Regions from separate parts of the Brevibacillus sp. NRRL NRS-603 genome, predicted to be linked through region 2. Evidence: riboswitches for the same ligand, from Rfam matches in the RefSeq annotation. Region 2 holds a riboswitch; each other region holds the start of a gene.
What was found. Region 2 has a riboswitch for S-adenosylmethionine ahead of metH (methionine synthase). Riboswitches for the same ligand answer to the same signal wherever they lie in the genome.
Positions count from the first base shown of each region.

Region 1 (5,970 bases), on a different contig from region 2:
TGTCGACAAGGCAGTTCGAACGGCCTTATCCTATGACTTTTTAGAGCCGAATAATCAGACGTATTCAGCAAAAGCGTTCCCGATCGAGTCACAGATACGTGGAAATTTGGGGCCGAAAGACACGATAGACTGGCTGAAGATGGACATCCCTTACGATGGTAAGGTCAGCTTCACAGCGACAGTGACTTCCGGTATTTCTTCAGCGATGGCTGCTACCTTTTACCCAGAGAATCGTCCGCCGATTGTGCAGTACTTCGGGAATGGGGATACGATAACTGTTCCGGTCAAGGCGGGAAAAATGAATATCCGGTTAATGCGTAACGGAGGGGTCAACAACTCTTTTACCTATGTGCTGACGAGTAAGTTTACCATCAATCCAGACCGTAACGAACCGAACGATACGCAAGAGACGGCTAGGCCGCTCGTGGGTAACCAAATCAGTGTAACAGGCAATTTTCACGATGAAGGGGATCAGGATTGGTTCTCCTACTATGTTCGTGAATACGGGCATTTGGATGTCTCCGTTAGTCCCGATAACAAGCGTGTCGATCTAATGCTGAGTATCGGTAAACAAGAGCTCGGAAAAAAGATGGTTGTCTGGGATCCTACATACGACAATGGAACGAAAGACAATCCGACAGAGCGCGCTCAAAAAGAAGTATCACCAGGCAAGTATTACATCCGTGTGAGTGAGTACAATCGCAATGCGGTGAATGGCGAATATCAGCTGGATCTCGGATACACGCCGGTAAAAAAAGATTTTAATGAGCCGAATGACACCTATCAAAAAGCGTCTCCATTAAGCGGTGGGACAGTGATGTCAGGCACGATACCGACAGCATCTGATTCCGACTGGTTCCAATTTACTGTGAATAGTGAATCGTATGTGACGTTCCGAGCGCCGTACATTCCTGTCGATAGTGGCTTTCGTTTCGCGCTCTACAGCGATCGGAACATGAACTATGCGATTGCTTCGACAAATGAGGTAGCGGAGCTGTCTAACCGAGGAAGCGATATTTTCGGTTTGCGCTTGCAGCCAGGAAAATATTATGTACGCCTGAATAGTGGTTCTTCATTCAAATATGAATCGTACCGGCTCACGGTGACGCAGCAGAAGTTGATAGCGGGCTATCGCGATATTTCGGACCACTGGGCGCGCTCAGAGATCGTCAGACTTAGCTCTCGCGATATTGTAAATGGATTTAATGATGCGTCGTTCAAGCCGAATCAGGCAGTGACCCGTGCGGAGTTTGCGACGATGCTGCTTAAATCGATGCGTGCGACCGGTTCTAAGGTAGCGACTACCTATACAGGAAAAACGACCTTCCGGGATATGACAAAGCGGCACTGGGCGTATCACAACCTAGGTGTAGCTTATCAATTGGGAATTTTGAAAGGGTACCCGAAGAATGAAATGAAGCCGGATCAGCCGATATCGCGTGCGGAGATGGCGGTAATGATCGCGCGTGCACGTGATGTTTTGATGTACAATCGTGGTACCTCGAATTATCAGGATGTGCCAACGAGTCATTGGGCTTCTCCTGCCATTGAGGCTTTAACATCTAGAAAGTGGCTTAGTGGATACGGTTCCTCCTTTAAACCGAATGGTAGGGCAACTCGCGCTGAGGTAGCGGTGGTACTTTCCAAAGCCTATCAAATATAAGTAAAATTTTTCCTATTGACATCTCTGAAAAAAACAATTATTCTATTATCCGTAATGGATACTCTTATCCAGAGCAGGCGGAGGGACTGGCCCTATGAAGCCCGGCAACCGATCTTGAGCGGTGCTAACCAGCAGAACGGACATCTGTTCTGGCCGATAAGAGGATGAAGGAAGCAAAAAACGCTCAAACCTTTTCCTCCTAAAAATGGAAAAGGTTTTTTATTTGCGTTTACGTAGATAAAATCCTAACTCGGCTACCACACTATTTGTATGAGGTCAAAGGAGGTATTTTCTCATGGCTTTGCAAAAAGGTCGTCGTCTGTTTACATCCGAATCTGTAACTGAAGGACATCCGGATAAAATTTGTGACCAAATTTCCGACTCCATCTTGGATGCGATCCTGTCCAAAGATCCAAACGCTCGCGTAGCTTGCGAAACTTCCGTAACTACTGGTTTGGTTCTCGTAGCAGGTGAAATCACTACGAACACTTATGTGGATATCCAAAAGCTCGTTCGTGAAACCATTCGTGAAATTGGTTATGACCGTGCGAAATTTGGTTTTGACGCTGACACTTGCGGTGTTATTACTGCAATTGGCGAGCAGTCCGCTGACATTGCACTTGGTGTAGACCAAGCATTGGAAGCACGCGAAGGCCAAATGACTGACGCTGAGATCGAAGCGATTGGTGCTGGTGACCAAGGTTTGATGTTTGGTTTTGCTTGCAATGAAACACCTGAGCTGATGCCACTTCCGATCAGCATGTCTCACCAATTGGCTCGTCGTCTGACTGAAGTACGTAAAAACGGAACACTTGCTTACCTCCGTCCTGACGGAAAAACACAAGTAACCGTTGAGTACGATGGCGACAAACCAGTTCGTATCGATACAATCGTTATTTCTACCCAACATGCTCCTGAAACAACTTTGGAGCAAATCAAGCAAGATCTGGTTGAACACGTAATCAAACCAGTTGTTCCAGCTGAACTGTTGGACGCTGAGACCAAATACTTCATCAACCCAACTGGCCGTTTCGTAATTGGCGGACCACAAGGGGATGCTGGCTTGACTGGCCGCAAAATCATCGTAGATACTTACGGCGGTTATGCTCGTCATGGCGGCGGTGCGTTCTCCGGTAAAGATCCAACTAAAGTTGACCGTTCCGGTGCTTATGCAGCTCGTTATGTAGCGAAAAACATCGTGGCTGCTGGCCTCGCAGACAAATGCGAAGTACAAGTTGCTTACGCAATTGGTGTAGCACAACCAGTTTCCATCGCAGTAGATACATTCGGTACAGGTACCATTTCCGAAGAAGATCTGGTGAAATTGGTTCGCAAACACTTCGACCTGCGTCCTGCTGGTATCATCAAGCAGCTCGACCTGCGTCGTCCTATCTACAAACAAACAGCTGCATATGGCCACTTCGGACGCAATGACCTGAATGTTCCTTGGGAGCAAACAGACAAAGCAGAAGTTCTGAAGCAAGAGGCTGCTCAACTGTAAATTACTGAATGACATAAAAAGAGCCTGGTATTGCTACTGGGCTCTTTTTTATGTCAGGAGCAAAGCCATCCAATTATTGGGTCAATTGTTGCACAGGAATTTGTATGACTGTGTCGAATCTCCTAGTGAGGAAGTAGAGGAGGGGTTTTTTTGCCGAACAGAAGGCTCTTCCTGATCGTGTTTCTAACTTTTTTGTTTTTTGCAGTGGCTATTGGGTTGTTAGGCGAATCTTTTCTGGAAAAAAAGAATAAACAAGAAGTGCAACCTTTTCCCCAAGTGGATACGTCTATAAGCATAAGTGAGACAAAAAATGCTGAGCCAAACGTCACACCAATTGAAGAAGCAGTGGTTCAAACGAAAAAGTGGTATAACAATCAGGTTGTGGTTTTGACGTACCATCATGTTACGGATCAATCGAATCAGCGGTATGTCATAGCTCCTGATCAATTTGCCCGACACATGAAATTTTTGCATGATAACGACCTGAATCCGATTTCGTTGGAGGAGTTCCTGCGATTTATGGAGACGGGTACCTTGCCGACTGAGAATGCTGTATTGATTACGTTTGACGATGGGTATGAGAGTTACTACAAAGAAGCATTTCCGATCTTACGTACATACGGCTACCCTTCAGTGAACTTCGCGATTGCGGGGCGCTTAAGAGATGTAGCTGACCGAAAACGGGAGAATATGACGCCACCACTTACGCGTCAACAAGTTAACGAAATGATTTATTCGGGACTGGCTACAATCGGTTCCCACACGTACAGTCTGCATGAAGAGGAAGAACGAAATGAATGGGGCGATTTAGGCCCAGAAACAGCTCCGGTCTATCTCAAAGACTTGCATCGTTTAGAGGACGAGAAAGAGTACAGGGACCGCCTCTATGTGGATTTCAGTATATCTCGCGTCAGCTTAAGCGAATGGATGAATAAAGAGATCGAAGTCATCTCGTTGCCGTTTGGCTTCACAAGTCCAATCGTACTGGAGACAGCTCGTCAAGCTGGCTACCGCTATGTATTTACATCCAATCGTGGATTCGTTAAACAAGGAACAGATCCGTTTGCCATTCCGCGCAATGACATGGGACTGCGAGATGTAGAAGAAGAGCACCTCCAACAGTTGTTCACGAAGGCTAAAAATGAGTTTGAAGGAGAGCAATCATGAACAAAGCGATAGACATCAGCGTGCTGGACGGGGTGATCAAGAGAACGATTGAAACCGTAGAAACAAGTAAAACCCAAATATTTGATATAGCTGAAAACGCCAGACAGCATGGCAATTCATTGAAGTTTGATTTACATGAACTTCGACAAGAGATTTCCAAAGTGATTCAAAAAGTCGATGCGCTTGAACTCGCGTATCGCAAATCGCGCAACAAGCTCGTCTTGGTCAGTCGTAATTTTCATATGTACACGGAGGAAGACATTCGGGTAGCGTATGAAGAAGCCAGCCGTATTCAGGTAGAACTGTCCATTTACCGCGAGCGGGAAAACAACTTGAAGCGCAGAAGAAATGATTTGGAGCGCCAACTGCGTACCTTGGAAGAAACTATCGTCCGTGCAGAAAAGCTGGTTTCTCAAATGGGTGTCGTGCTTGGTTACTTGACGGGTGACTTAAGCAAGATAGGCGAGGCGCTGGAATCGGCTAAGCAGCATCAGTTGATGGGCCTAAAGGTAATCCAGGCTCAGGAAGAAGAGCGCAAGCGTGTCGCGCGCGAGATTCACGACGGCCCGGCTCAATCGATGGCGAATGTCGTGCTGCGTTCGGAAATTGTAGAACGCATGTTGAAGAACGAGCGCATTTTGGAAGCGCAAATGGAACTGCACGAGCTGAAAGAAATGGTACGCTTAAGCTTGGCGGATGTACGACGTATTATTTTTGATTTGCGTCCAATGGCATTAGATGACTTAGGGCTAGTACCTACCTTGCAAAAATATATTCAAACGTGCGAAGAGCGTATTCAGTCTTCCATTGATCTGGTAGTATTTGGTGTGGAGCCTCCTTTGCGCAGCTCTGTAAAGGCTGCAATCTTCCGTTTGGTTCAGGAATGTCTGAACAATGTGGAGAAGCACGCAGGCGCTACGACCGTACAGGTGAAGCTGGAATTTGTACAAGATTCGTTAAGCCTTGTTGTCAAAGACGATGGGGTCGGATTCGATTTGGAAAAACGCATGGCGAATGGCAACTCTTTTGGACTCTTGGGAATGCGTGAGCGTGTACAGCTCTTAGAAGGCAGTGTCGAGCTGCAATCCGCTCCGGGAGAAGGAACCAAGGTTATATTCCAAATACCGATAAAATTGTGACGTGATACGTAAATAAGTACTGGGGGATGAACCATGGATAAGAGACAGCAAGAACTCCGCATCGTAATTGTGGATGACCATCAATTATTTCGCGAGGGCGTAAAGCGAATATTGGAAATGGAAGAAGATTTCAAGGTCGTCGGGGAAGGTGCGGACGGAGGAGAAGCCACAGTATTGGCGGAAGAGCACAAGCCGGATGTCTTGTTGATGGATATTAACATGCCGAACATAAATGGCGTTTCTGCTGCAGAAAATGTGATTTCTGTAAGCCCTTCTACTCGTGTGATTATGCTCTCGATTCATGATGATGAGGGATATGTGTATCGTACACTCCGCTCTGGAGCGTCTGGCTACTTGCTGAAGGAAATGGGAACGTCAGACCTGGTTGACGCTGTGCGTGTAGTGGCGAGTGGTGGTGCATACATACATCCGAAGGTGACGGGCAAGCTGATTGAAGAATTCCGTCGTCTGAGCGAGCAGGAAGGGACGGCAGAGCGTAG
Region 1 covers NZ_PXZN01000011.1:348,705-354,674, forward strand. Annotated here, with positions in the region: gene C7R94_RS07600 (S8 family peptidase) at 1-1,663, shown strand, start outside; SAM riboswitch class I at 1,725-1,826, shown strand; gene metK (methionine adenosyltransferase) at 1,959-3,164, shown strand; gene C7R94_RS07610 (polysaccharide deacetylase family protein) at 3,315-4,331, shown strand; gene C7R94_RS07615 (sensor histidine kinase) at 4,328-5,470, shown strand; gene C7R94_RS07620 (response regulator) at 5,504-5,970, shown strand, end outside.
Region 1: linked by a shared signal. The riboswitch ahead of metK (methionine adenosyltransferase) and the one ahead of metH (methionine synthase) in region 2 are both predicted to bind S-adenosylmethionine.

Region 2 (5,970 bases):
GGAGAACAGAAGGAAGGGAAATTGCCATCAGCCAAGACTGCTGAGAATGCAGCAAGCGCATTTCTTCAAGCTTTTTTGGGGGAGGAAAGTAAGACCTATCAGCTCGTCGAGACTCAGATCTATTCCGACGAGCATATGGTAAAAGACCCATGGATGAGCGTGAATTATCAACGGATCGAAAACGGCCAGCCCGTCCCGTTCGACGTAATGTCGGTTGGAATTGACCAACGTGAGCAAGTCGCGTTTTTCGGGCGATTGAACAAGAGCGAACAAGCCTTTTTCACCAAGCTGACAGATGCCATGCCCGATTTGAGCCCATCCCTTCTTCTTTTGGATAAAGAAAAGAACCACGATGGCATGTCATTCATTTTGGGGAAAACGAACAAAGAGGGACATCAGGTTTCCCTTGTGATCACTGGCAATGGTCAAGCATTGGAACATTATAGGCTTCTGTTTAAGGATGAAAAGGAAGCAAAGAGCCAGAAAAGAGCAGAAGGAGCAAAAGCATTGGAGCAAGAGCGACAGTTCCTGAACAAGCTGCTCGGGGCTGATAGCGAGAACTATCGGTTGTTGGACGCCAACCATCCGGGATTGTACCTGAGATACTATAACGGGATGCCGGTGTTGTCTGATGAAATAAGCATCGAAACAACCGACTCTGGCCACCTCGAATATTTCAATAAGGGGCTCGAATCATTTGAGCCGTCGCAGTACCCGGATGTATCGACTGCTGTGTCAGAAGAGGTAGCCATCAAAGAGCTGAGCGAGCATATGAAGCTTCGATACGTGCAGAATCCGAGAATACAGCCACAATCAAAACAAGGGGATATGTGGCAGCCCATTCTGGAGTACACACCAGCTGTTTCCTTCATGCAAAGAGGACGTGAAGATGGTCAGGAGTGGTATATCGACGCGACCAATGGCAAGATGGTGTATGGAACGGGAGATAACGGGCTTGCTTATGATCAGTTGAATACGAAGGAAGCACATCCGATCGAATCTCCAAAGGAATACGTCAAGGTTCGCTCCAAGGATGAGGCAAAAGCGTTGCTGCAGGCGGAATTCGGCATACAAGTGGATGACTCGACCTATAGAGAGAGTAACCGTGACGGACGCAAGGAATACGTCTGGAATGATAAAAATGACAAGTATATCGGCGTAGAAGTTCTCGCAGAAACAGGCAGTGTCGTCGGGCTGGGGACACCGCGTTCCGATACAGCAGTGACAGTCAAACGCGAGCAAGCGGAAGAGGCTGCACTTGCCTTTCTGCCTAAATACGTTGATCCAGGCATAAAAGAAGTGCAATTGGCGAAAGTCATACAGCCAGACGAAGCGAATCCTGTGTCATCGGGCGAATGGGAATTCAGATATCTCATGAGCAAGGATGGCATTCCAGTACAGGATCGCTGGCCAAAAGTGGCTTATTCAGTAACAGTCGATCCGTCTTCTGGCAAAGTGACAAAGTTTGAAAACTACAGAGAGACGCACGAGCTGGTGGAGCTTCCAGCATCCGACGAGATCGTCTCGAAAGACAAGGCTGTTGAGGCGTATTTACGCGTCATGCCTTTAAAGCTGGTCTATTTGATGAGAGATGTGGATGGGCAAAAAATAGCTCAACCAAAGCTGGCGTATGTGCCGTGGAGTGACGAAAAGCTGGCGTTCAAATATATTACTCTGGATGCCGTGACAGGCAAGATCATCACCAAATAACAAGAAAAAAAGGCTATCCCGCAGCCATTCCTGATGGCTTTTGGGATAGCCTTTTTTACACACTTATTTAACAGTCGTCACACGAACACCCGATAATTACCAACAGGATAAACAGCACGAGCACGATTGCGAAGCAGTCACCGAAGAATCCGTTTCCGCAGTAAGATGTACTCATCTTTGTTTCCCCTCCTTTCCGTTATACTCCAGTCTATACACGAATGCCGATATTGGACTGGGCGGATGCCCAGCTTAGGCAAAAATGGGCGCGTAAGAGAAGTGGTTCAGTAAAAAATAGACAATTCACAATTGACGAGTAGACAAAGGGGGTGTTAAGATACTTGCAAACATTCCATACATTTCGCAAACCAACTAAATGACAAGTGTACGACTCTTATCCAGAGAGGCAGAGGGACTGGCCTGATGAAGCCTCGGCAACCGGTAAAAATCCGGTGCCAATTCCAGCAAAGCTACGTGCTTTGAAAGATAAGAGGATGTCTCAGGCGTTTTCGTATCTGCTGACAAATCCTCTTCTTTCAAAGAAGAGGATTTTTTATTTTAAACCGATTGCGGAGAATAAGCCGATGCAAGGGAGAAAAGGGGCACGTCAATGAAACCAACTTTTCGCGAACAGCTTTCCCGGAAAATTCTGATTCTGGACGGTGCAATGGGCACCATGCTTCAACAGGCGAATCTGACTGCTGATGATTTCGGCGGTGAAGCCTATGATGGCTGTAATGAACTCCTGAACCTGACCAGACCAGATGTGATTCGTTCCATTCATGAGAAATATTTAGAGGCAGGCGCAGATATCGTCGAGACAAACACGTTTGGTGCTGCTTCCATCGTTTTGGCTGAGTACGATGTGGCAGAGAAAGACCTTGAGATCAATATAGCGGCAGCTCGCTTGGCCAGAGAAGCGGTGGATGCCTATTCCACGGAGGAGTGGCCGCGTTATGTAGCAGGTGCGATGGGACCGACGACCAAAACCCTTTCGTTGACAGGTGGTGTCACTTTCGAAGAACTGGTCGAGGCGTATTATCGTCAGGCAAAAGGTCTGATTCTCGGCGGCTCCGATGTTCTTCTCTTGGAAACCTCGCAAGATACGTTGAACGTCAAGGCTGGCGGAATCGGGATTCGCAAAGCTTTTGAAGAGCTTGGCCAGGAGCTCCCGGTGATGCTCTCAGGTACGATTGAGCCGATGGGCACAACGCTGGCAGGTCAAAACATCGAGGCGTTTTACATTTCGTTGGAGCATATAAAGCCTGTCTCTATTGGTCTGAACTGTGCGACAGGACCAGAGTTCATGCGTGATCATCTGCGGACTCTGTCAGGAATTGCCCAATGTGCGGTCAGCTGCTATCCAAACGCAGGCTTACCAGACGAGAACGGCCATTACCATGAAACGCCACAGGGGCTTGCTTCGAAAATGCGGGCGTTCGCTGAACAGGGCTGGATAAATGTCGCTGGCGGTTGCTGCGGAACAACGCCTGACCATATTCAAGCGATGGCAGAAGCATTGAAAGACTGCAAGCCACGCAGTGCAGCTGTAGAACCGCTGAGCGCGGTCTCCGGGATCGAGGTCGTTTATGTTGAAGATGACAATCGTCCTTTGCTAGTAGGGGAGCGGACCAATGTCATCGGTTCCAAAAAATTCCGTGATTTGATTGCAGCTGGTCACTACGAAGAAGCATCTGACATTGCCCGAGCCCAAGTGAAGCGCGGCGCACATGTCATCGATATATGCTTGGCTGACCCCGACCGTGACGAATACGAAGATATGGAAAAATTCCTACAGTTCATCGTGAAAAAAGTAAAAGCGCCGCTCATGATCGACTCGACAGATGCGAAGGTCATGGAGCTGGGACTTCGCTATTCGCAAGGGAAGGCCATTCTCAACTCGATCAACCTGGAAGACGGGTTGGAGCGATTTGAGGAAGTGGTTCCGCTCATTCACAAGTTCGGTGCCTCGGTTGTCGTTGGAACGATTGAAGAAGCGGGTATGGCTATCACTCGCGAAAAGAAGCTGGAGGTCGCGCAACGCTCGTACGACATTCTCGTCAACCAGTATGGAATAAAGCCACAGGATATTATTTTCGATCCACTCGTCTTTCCAGTAGGGACAGGGGATGAACAATACATCGGCTCTGCAAAGGAAACCGTAGAAGGCATTCGTTTGATCAAACAGGCAATGCCTGCTTGCAAGACGATCCTGGGTGTCAGTAACGTTTCCTTCGGCTTGCCTCCTGCGGGTCGGGAAGTGCTGAATGCGGTCTTCTTGTACCACACCACTCTCGCAGGGCTTGATTACGCCATCGTCAACACGGAAAAGCTGGAGCGCTACGCTTCGATTCCAGAAGACGAGAGAAAGCTGGCAGAGGCCCTGTTATTCGAGACAAATGATGAGACATTGGCGGCCTTCACCGAATTTTATCGCCAAAAGAAAAAGGAAGTCCGTGTGGAAGTCTCCTCGTTAACACTCGAAGAACGCTTGGCTCGTTATGTAGTCGAAGGCTCCAAGGATGGTCTCGTGGAAGACCTGAAGCTGGCTCTGGATAAATACACACCGCTCGAGATCATCAACGGTCCGTTGATGACTGGGATGGAAGAGGTCGGTCGCCTTTTTAACGGCAACCAGCTGATCGTGGCAGAAGTATTGCAAAGCGCGGAAGTCATGAAGGCATCCGTATCGTTTTTAGAACCATTCATGGAAAAAAGCGATGCCGCTGCAAAGGGGAAAATCTTGCTGGCGACAGTCAAAGGCGATGTGCACGACATCGGAAAAAACCTCGTGGAAATTATTTTGTCAAACAACGGCTACAATGTCGTGAACCTGGGGATCAAGGTACCGCCAGAGCAACTGATTGCCGCATGCAGAGAAGAAAAGCCGGATGCCATTGGTCTGTCTGGACTCTTGGTAAAATCCGCGCAGCAAATGGTCATTACAGCACAAGACCTGCGTGATGCAGGCATTGATGTCCCGATGATGGTCGGTGGTGCGGCGTTGACGCGCAAGTTCACATCGAACCGGATCGCACCAGAATACCGTGGAATTGTTTTATACGCAAAAGACGCCATGGATGGTCTGGAGCTCGTGAATCGTCTGCAAAATCCGGAAGAACGTGATCGCTTGGTAGAGGAACAGCAGCATCTGCTGGAAGCAGTCGCAACGGCTCAGCCTGTTGTCGAGGAGAAAAAAGCACCTTTGCCAGCTCGCTCAGCCATTAGCAGAACCGTTCCGATCCATCTGCCGCCAGATTGTGAACGACATGTTCTAAGACAATATCCGCTCAGCCATCTGCAACCGTATTTGAACCTGCGGATGCTCCTCGGAAAACACCTCGGTGTTCGCGGAAATGTAGATAAATTGATAGAGGCAGGCGACGAGAAGGTACTGGAACTGTACGGCATTGTAGAAGAGCTATTAAATGAAGCGAAGCAAAAAGGAACCATTACGACACACGGTGTTTATCAGTTCTTTCCAGCTCAGTCAGATGGCAACGATATTTTGGTCTATGATCCAAAGGATCACAGCAAGCTGCTGGAGCGCTTTACGTTCCCGCGTCAGCTGGAAGAACCGCATCTTTGTCTGTCCGACTTCTTGCGACCAGTGGAGAGCAAGGAAATGGATTATGTAGGATTCCTGACTGTAACGGCTGGGGGAGGGATTCGCGAAAAATCTACAGAGCTAAAAGAACGTGGCGATTACTTGCGCTCTCATGTCCTCCAAGCCTTGGCATTGGAGCTGGCAGAGGCATTTGCTGAGCGAATTCACCACGTCATGCGCGACGTGTGGGGCATACCAGACCCGGTTGAGATGACGATGCTCGAGCGCTTCGGAGCAAGGTATCAGGGCATTCGTGTCTCCTTCGGTTACCCTGCTTGCCCGAATTTGGAGGATCAGGCGCAGTTATTCCGTCTATTGCGTCCAGAGGATATCGGCGTTCAGCTGACAGAGGGCTTCATGATGGAGCCAGAAGCTTCCGTATCGGCGATGGTATTTGCTCACCCAGAAGCACGTTATTTCAACGCAGGTCCATCTATTTTTGAAGTCTAAAAACTGATCACGTATAAATGAAAATGGGAGAGAAGGGATTGAGTTGACGACGAGAAAGAAAGATTTACGAGCCTACTTAAAAGACCACCTCCTAGTAGGAGATGGTGCAATGGCGACCCAGCTGCACGGGCTGGGCGTCCCGGTTGGCGTCAGCTTTGAGGAGCTGTGTCTGTCCAACCCTCGTTTGGTGCATGATGTTCATACGT
Region 2 covers NZ_PXZN01000014.1:62,577-68,546, reverse strand. Annotated here, with positions in the region: gene C7R94_RS14595 (YcdB/YcdC domain-containing protein) at 1-1,710, shown strand, start outside; gene C7R94_RS14590 (YjcZ family sporulation protein) at 1,778-1,885, opposite strand; SAM riboswitch class I at 2,099-2,200, shown strand; gene metH (methionine synthase) at 2,318-5,764, shown strand; gene C7R94_RS14580 (bifunctional homocysteine S-methyltransferase/methylenetetrahydrofolate reductase) at 5,808-5,970, shown strand, end outside.

Region 3 (5,970 bases), on a different contig from region 2:
TACCAGCTGAATAGCGAGCGACGGCAAGAAATACAAGAGCAACATCTGTCCGACCGCACCTTGTGAGCCTGTTGCCTGATAGATTAACCAGCTATTGGCGAGGGTACCGAGTGAGGCGCCGAGTTCTGAAATGAGCTGACCGAAAAGAATCCAACGATAAGAACGCTGCTGCCAGACAGAGGCTTGTACAGCGGTTTGGTTCATGGGGTGCTCCTGTCCAGGAATTCATCCCATAACAAGGGGAGCTTGTCCAGCGTATGACGGCGGAGTCTGTAACGGGAGCCTGCTGTTTCAACGAGATGGGCAGACCGCAGCATGGACAGATGATGATGTACTGTCGATTTCGCCATGGAGAGTTGATCTGTTATCTCTTGCAGGCTCAGATCCTTTTCCGCCAGCATTTTGACCATGCGCAGCCTGTGCTCATCTCCGAGTGCTTTCAAGGCCTGCACCAGTGAAGGCGGTGGCTGATTAGGATCTACAGCATCGTGCAAATTTTCGTCAGCCACAGGGTAATAAAAAATTTTCGTCCCAACAGCATCGGCCTGTACCGTCCACGGGCGATAGATCGCTTGCGGGATCAGCAGTACACGTGTCACGGCAGGCTCTGGGAGGTAGCTCGATCCCGTCGCATACTCTACCAAGGCTTCTGGGGGGAGCTTTCCTAGCTTGTTTTGCTTTTGCGACCAATCCCGTTCTAGCATGCGAACGATTTCTTGCTCACGCGGCTTGATATGAGTGGTATACCAGCCTTCCATCAATCGGAGAATATGGCCCCGCAGCTCTTCTGCATCAACGGAAGCAATATGTCCGATGTACGATTCAAAAAAGAGGTGCGTACGGCAGGCTTTCTGCAAAGCGGCGCAATCATCCTTGCTTCCTAGTGCAGCCTTCCGTCGTGCTTCCTGCATATTTTCACCGAGATAAGGGAGGGCCTCGTATCGGAGCTGTTCGGTTGAAAGCTCTCTGACATACGAGAGAAAGGAATCTAGATCAGCGAAAGGGCAAAGATCGAGCAGTTGCAAAAGCGTCTTCCACGTGTTGTGCTCCTTGGCATAGTCGACCTCTTGCCGTACAGGAGGTGATAGCTCGTCCAACAGTTGACGCCAGTAGGCAGGAGGGTGTTCCATCGTGTGATGCAATTGATCGTAGGTAGCGGCAGCGATTCCCAAGGCAGCTTCGAATAAAGGAGAATATGAGAGCTCAACCCGATAGGTCGTTCGTTCACTGCCAATGTTTAAAATCTTCATGTGATCATCCTTCCAAAATTTGTACATAATTATGTATTTTATAGATACCGAATCTTAAATTCAATATTTTTCGAACAGAAATAGAAAAGGAAAAGAAGAATCACAGATCTCTGTCCAAAGAGATGACGTGATTCTTCTTCCTGAAAAGGTAGGGTTAACCTACCGTGGATAATTGCGAGGCACGCTGTAGTGCTTGCTCCAAATCAGAGATGATATCGTCGATCGATTCTGTGCCGACGGAGAGGCGGATAAGTCCCGGGGTCACTCCGGCTGCTGCCTGCTCTTCTTCTGTCATCTGCTGATGTGTTGTGCTCGCTGGATGAATGATGAGTGACTTGGAGTCCCCGACATTTGCGAGATGGGAGAACAGCTTCACTGACTCGATCAATGTTTTTCCTGCCTCAACGCCACCGCGAATTCCAAAGGTCAGGATCGCGCCAGCACCTTTTGGCAAATATTTTCGGGCCAATTCACGCTGGGAGTCTGACTCCAATCCCGGATAACTCACCCACTCTACCGCAGAGTGATTGGCGAGGAACTGGGCTACTGCCAAGGCGTTCTGGCTATGCCGCTCGATCCGCAGATGCAGTGTTTCTAATCCTTGCAGGAACAAGAAGGAATTGATTGGAGCGACTGCTGCTCCGATATCGCGCTGGAGCTGAACACGTGCCTTGATAATATAGGCCAGCGGACCGACTGCCTCTGTATAAACGACGCCATGGTAGCTTGGGTCTGGTGTAGTCAGACCTGGGAATTTTCCGTTGTTCCAGTCGAATTTTCCAGAGTCTACGATGATACCGCCAATTGCTGTTCCGTGGCCGCCGATGAATTTGGTGGTGGAGTGCACGACGATATCAGCCCCGTGCTCAAAAGGACGGCACAAAATCGGCGTTGCGAAGGTGTTATCCACGATCAAAGGCACGCCATTTTCATGTGCAATATGGGCGATCGCCTCGATATCAGCGACATCAATGCGCGGGTTGCCGATTGTCTCGCAAAACACGGCTCTTGTCTTTTCATTGATATAGGCACGGAAGTTTTCTGGATTGGATTGATCTGCAAAATGAACCTTGATTCCGAGGCGGGGAAGAGTGTGGGCGAACAGGTTGTAGGTACCGCCGTAGAGGCTGCTGGAAGCGACGATCTCGTCTCCTGCATGCGCAATATTTAAGATGGCGAATGTAATGGCAGCTTGCCCGGATGCGGTCGCGAGTGCACCAACACCACCTTCGAGCAGGGCAACACGCTTCTCAAACACATCCTGCGTGGGATTCATGATGCGTGTATAGATGTTCCCAAACTCTTTTAAGCCAAACAGGTTGGCTGCATGCTCCGTATCGCGGAAAACATAGGAGGTTGTCTGATAGATCGGAACAGCACGTGAGCCTGTTACAGGGTCAACCTCCTGCCCACCGTGTACCGCAAGTGTTTCTGGCTTCCATTGTTGTTGATCGGACATGTCCATCTCTCCTTTTGCTAATGGGGAATCGGCTAATAAAAAACGGAGCATTCTCCTGAGAAGAAGAAGGCTCCGAACATGCACGGGCTTTTGTTCATCTCTCAGAATCACTGGATTCTGCAGGAATTGGCACCATGCAGCTAGTCTGCTGGTTGCCGGGTTTCGTAGGGCCTGTCCCTCCACCGCTCTTGATGAAAATAATTGTTGTCGTAATTGTATGAAAATAAAACCTTGCTGTCAATGAGGAATATACAGTTATCGGGGAGGTTTTTATGTATATATGGATGAAAGGTGTTCACTCATGCCATTAATTTGTAACGGTTTTGTCTCAACCTGTTCACATCCCGTGTGGCTATTGCCGCATCGAAATAGGAGATAATGGTAGAAAATGGGGAGCATAGATGCATGGTGAAGCCAAGTGCTCTTCGCGTTAGAAAAGTAAAATAGCGTATGATATCATGGAGGTGGTTACAACTGATCTGATCGTACATATAGGAGGATAAATAACGATGAGCCATGGAGTAAAGGAAATTACACCACAAGAGCTGTTGGAAAAGCTGGAAGCCAAAGAGGAGCTGCAAGTCATTGATGTACGCGAAGTCGATGAGTGGAATGCGGGTCACATTAAAGAGGCAAAGCTGATCCCACTCGGCTTTTTGCCGCATCGTATTGATGAACTGGATAAGAACATTCCGATTGTGATGGTTTGCCGCAGTGGTGCCAGAAGCAATACAGCTACAGAGTATTTGAGTGCACAAGGGTATGACGTGGCGAATATGGTTGGCGGCATGCTCGCATGGCCAGGTGAAGTGGAACAGTAAGACGTTGTTGTGATAGAAACAGTGTGAATGCCTCCCGTGTTTAAACAGGAGGCATCACGCATGGGACAAGCAGGGAGGTAGCAACCCGTGAGTGAAGGAACACAATTGCAGCAGGAATCTGCAATGAAGAAGCATTGGTTTCCTGTGCTAGCTGGTATTATCATTTTGGCTATCGTCGGAGTATTTGGTTATAATTACATGACAAAAGAGAAGATCGAGGTGTTGAAGCCGATCGCGGACTTCACCTTAGACAACAGTGACGGAACAACCTATACATTTAATTCAAGTGCTGGCAAGGTACGACTGGTAGAGTTTATGTTTACCAAGTGCCCGGATATTTGTCCGGCGACTACGTTCAACATGGCCAAGCTGCAAGATCAGTTGAAAGAAAAGGGACTGTTCGGAGACAAGGTGGAGTTTGTTTCCATTTCTTTTGACCCTGATAACGATACGCCGGAAGTCTTGCAGGACTATGCAGCCAAGTTCAAGGCAGATCAGAGTGGCTGGAAGTTCCTGCGCGGGGATGCTCAGGCTGTAGAGAAAGTGACGAAGGATTTTGGTCTGATGGTCATTAAGGAGCCAGATGGTTCTTATTCCCACACGGCTCGCATGTTCCTTGTGGATGGAGAGGGAAACATGCGCCGCGCGTACGGGATGGCAGCCAACATGGAGCTGGAAGTCATGATGAAAGAGATGGTACAGCTCGCTGACTAGCGGGTCTCCTCATAGGAGATGTTTACGACTTCTTCTGATTGATTCACGAATTCAATATGAACGAGTAACGCCCACCTGCGATTGCTTTCTTGAAGCAAGAGCTTAAACGTCTCTTCCGACGTGGTGGGCGTTTTTTGTTTTCGTCCGACATGCAGGTAGTCCACAATTTGAGCGTTTGGATATCGCTTCATCGTTTCCTGCACCGCGAGTCTGCCCCATTTTGCATAGGGAGGCTGGGCATAGGTAGGAAACGGCTGAAAGATGAGCAGGAAAAGTACGATAGAGAGAAGGGGCATCATGTTCCGATAGCGAAATAGGCGACGAGCGGCTTGCACTTGCTTATCCGCCTCCTTTTCGAAATGGCTTGCCATGTATTTTGAAGACTTTTCGGAATATCATTCGTAGAAAATAATGACAATGAAGTGCGGGAGGTATTCGATGCATTACTTGCTCATTCCCTTATTTGGCGTTCCTGTTTTGGTAGGGGTTCTTGCGGCGATTTTTCAAAAGCCTCCTCTTTGGAAAAAATGGGGGCTCACGATTGCTTTAGCCGTACTGATTTACGGAGGCTGCTTCGCCGCGAATGTATATTGGCAAATGAAGTACGGCATTCCGGTGTTACCCACGGAGTCTGATTTGGAGGTCTTTTTATACTTTTGTATCCTGTTGGTGTTTGTTTGTATCCTCCTGTATATTGGCTTTTTGATCACCATGAGAAAACAGTTTTGGAAAATGAACCTCGTTTTTCTGTGCACAGCCTTTGGTTTGTTTAGCTTTTTTGCCGCTGCTTTTTTAGGGATGGGTCCCTTTTTGAAGAAAGCGGAGTACGTCATCGTCGTACAAAAAGCAAAAGAACAGTGGAAAGAGGCGAAGATGGATAACGAGAAGCCCATTGATCTCGCTCTCGTATACAGCAGACAAGAGTGTACTAAAAATTGTGCCGGGTATCCGTATTCAAGTCTCATCCTGGTGCGAAATCAGTCTGACCAGCCGTTGGAGATCAATTTGAAGCTGCGATTGAAAAACAAAAGCGGGACGGTATTAAAAGAAGTCGAGGCCGTACCATTAAAGCTCTCTTCAGGAGAAATTACGGAGGTATGGACGGGCGATTCTTATGCGAAGCACGACTTCTGGGCGAGAGCTAGTGTCGTTACCGATGAACGAGTTGCCGATTTGGAGTATCAGTATTCGATTATTGACCGAAGATGAATGTGTGGAATAGACAAGACTGGATGAAACGAACGTCTTACGTTGTGATATAATAAGAATGGCATGCTTGGTTCGGATTCCCATAATCATGCACGACGATGTTAGGAGGAAAGAGTTTGAGCGACGTTAAGATTTTCGCGATGGGCGGCCTCGGCGAGATCGGAAAAAATATGTACTGCGTCGAGTATGAGGACGAAATCATCATCATTGACTGCGGGGTGAAATTCCCCGAGAATGAAATGTTCGGTATTGATCTGGTTATCCCGGATGTTTCCTATTTAGTGGACAACCAGCACAAGATCAAAGCACTTTTGTTAACGCACGGACATGAGGATCACATTGGTGCGATTCCTTATATTTTACGGCAAATCAAGGTGCCTATTTACGGTGGTCGTCTGACCCTGGGCTTGGTCAAGGCGAAGCTGGAAGAGCACCGTTTGCAAAATGAAGTGAAGCTGATTCCGATTTCGGAAGATACGGAAATTCCTTTTGCGAAGCTGAAGGCGACATTCTTCCG
Region 3 covers NZ_PXZN01000002.1:102,439-108,408, forward strand. Annotated here, with positions in the region: gene C7R94_RS00805 (MFS transporter) at 1-204, opposite strand, end outside; gene C7R94_RS00810 (ArsR/SmtB family transcription factor) at 201-1,250, opposite strand; gene C7R94_RS00815 (homocysteine synthase) at 1,405-2,709, opposite strand; SAM riboswitch class I at 2,801-2,907, opposite strand; gene C7R94_RS00820 (rhodanese-like domain-containing protein) at 3,219-3,530, shown strand; gene C7R94_RS00825 (SCO family protein) at 3,618-4,244, shown strand; gene C7R94_RS00830 (YqzG/YhdC family protein) at 4,241-4,579, opposite strand; gene C7R94_RS00835 (hypothetical protein) at 4,683-5,453, shown strand; gene rnjA (ribonuclease J1) at 5,552-5,970, shown strand, end outside.
Region 3: linked by a shared signal. The riboswitch ahead of C7R94_RS00815 (homocysteine synthase) and the one ahead of metH (methionine synthase) in region 2 are both predicted to bind S-adenosylmethionine.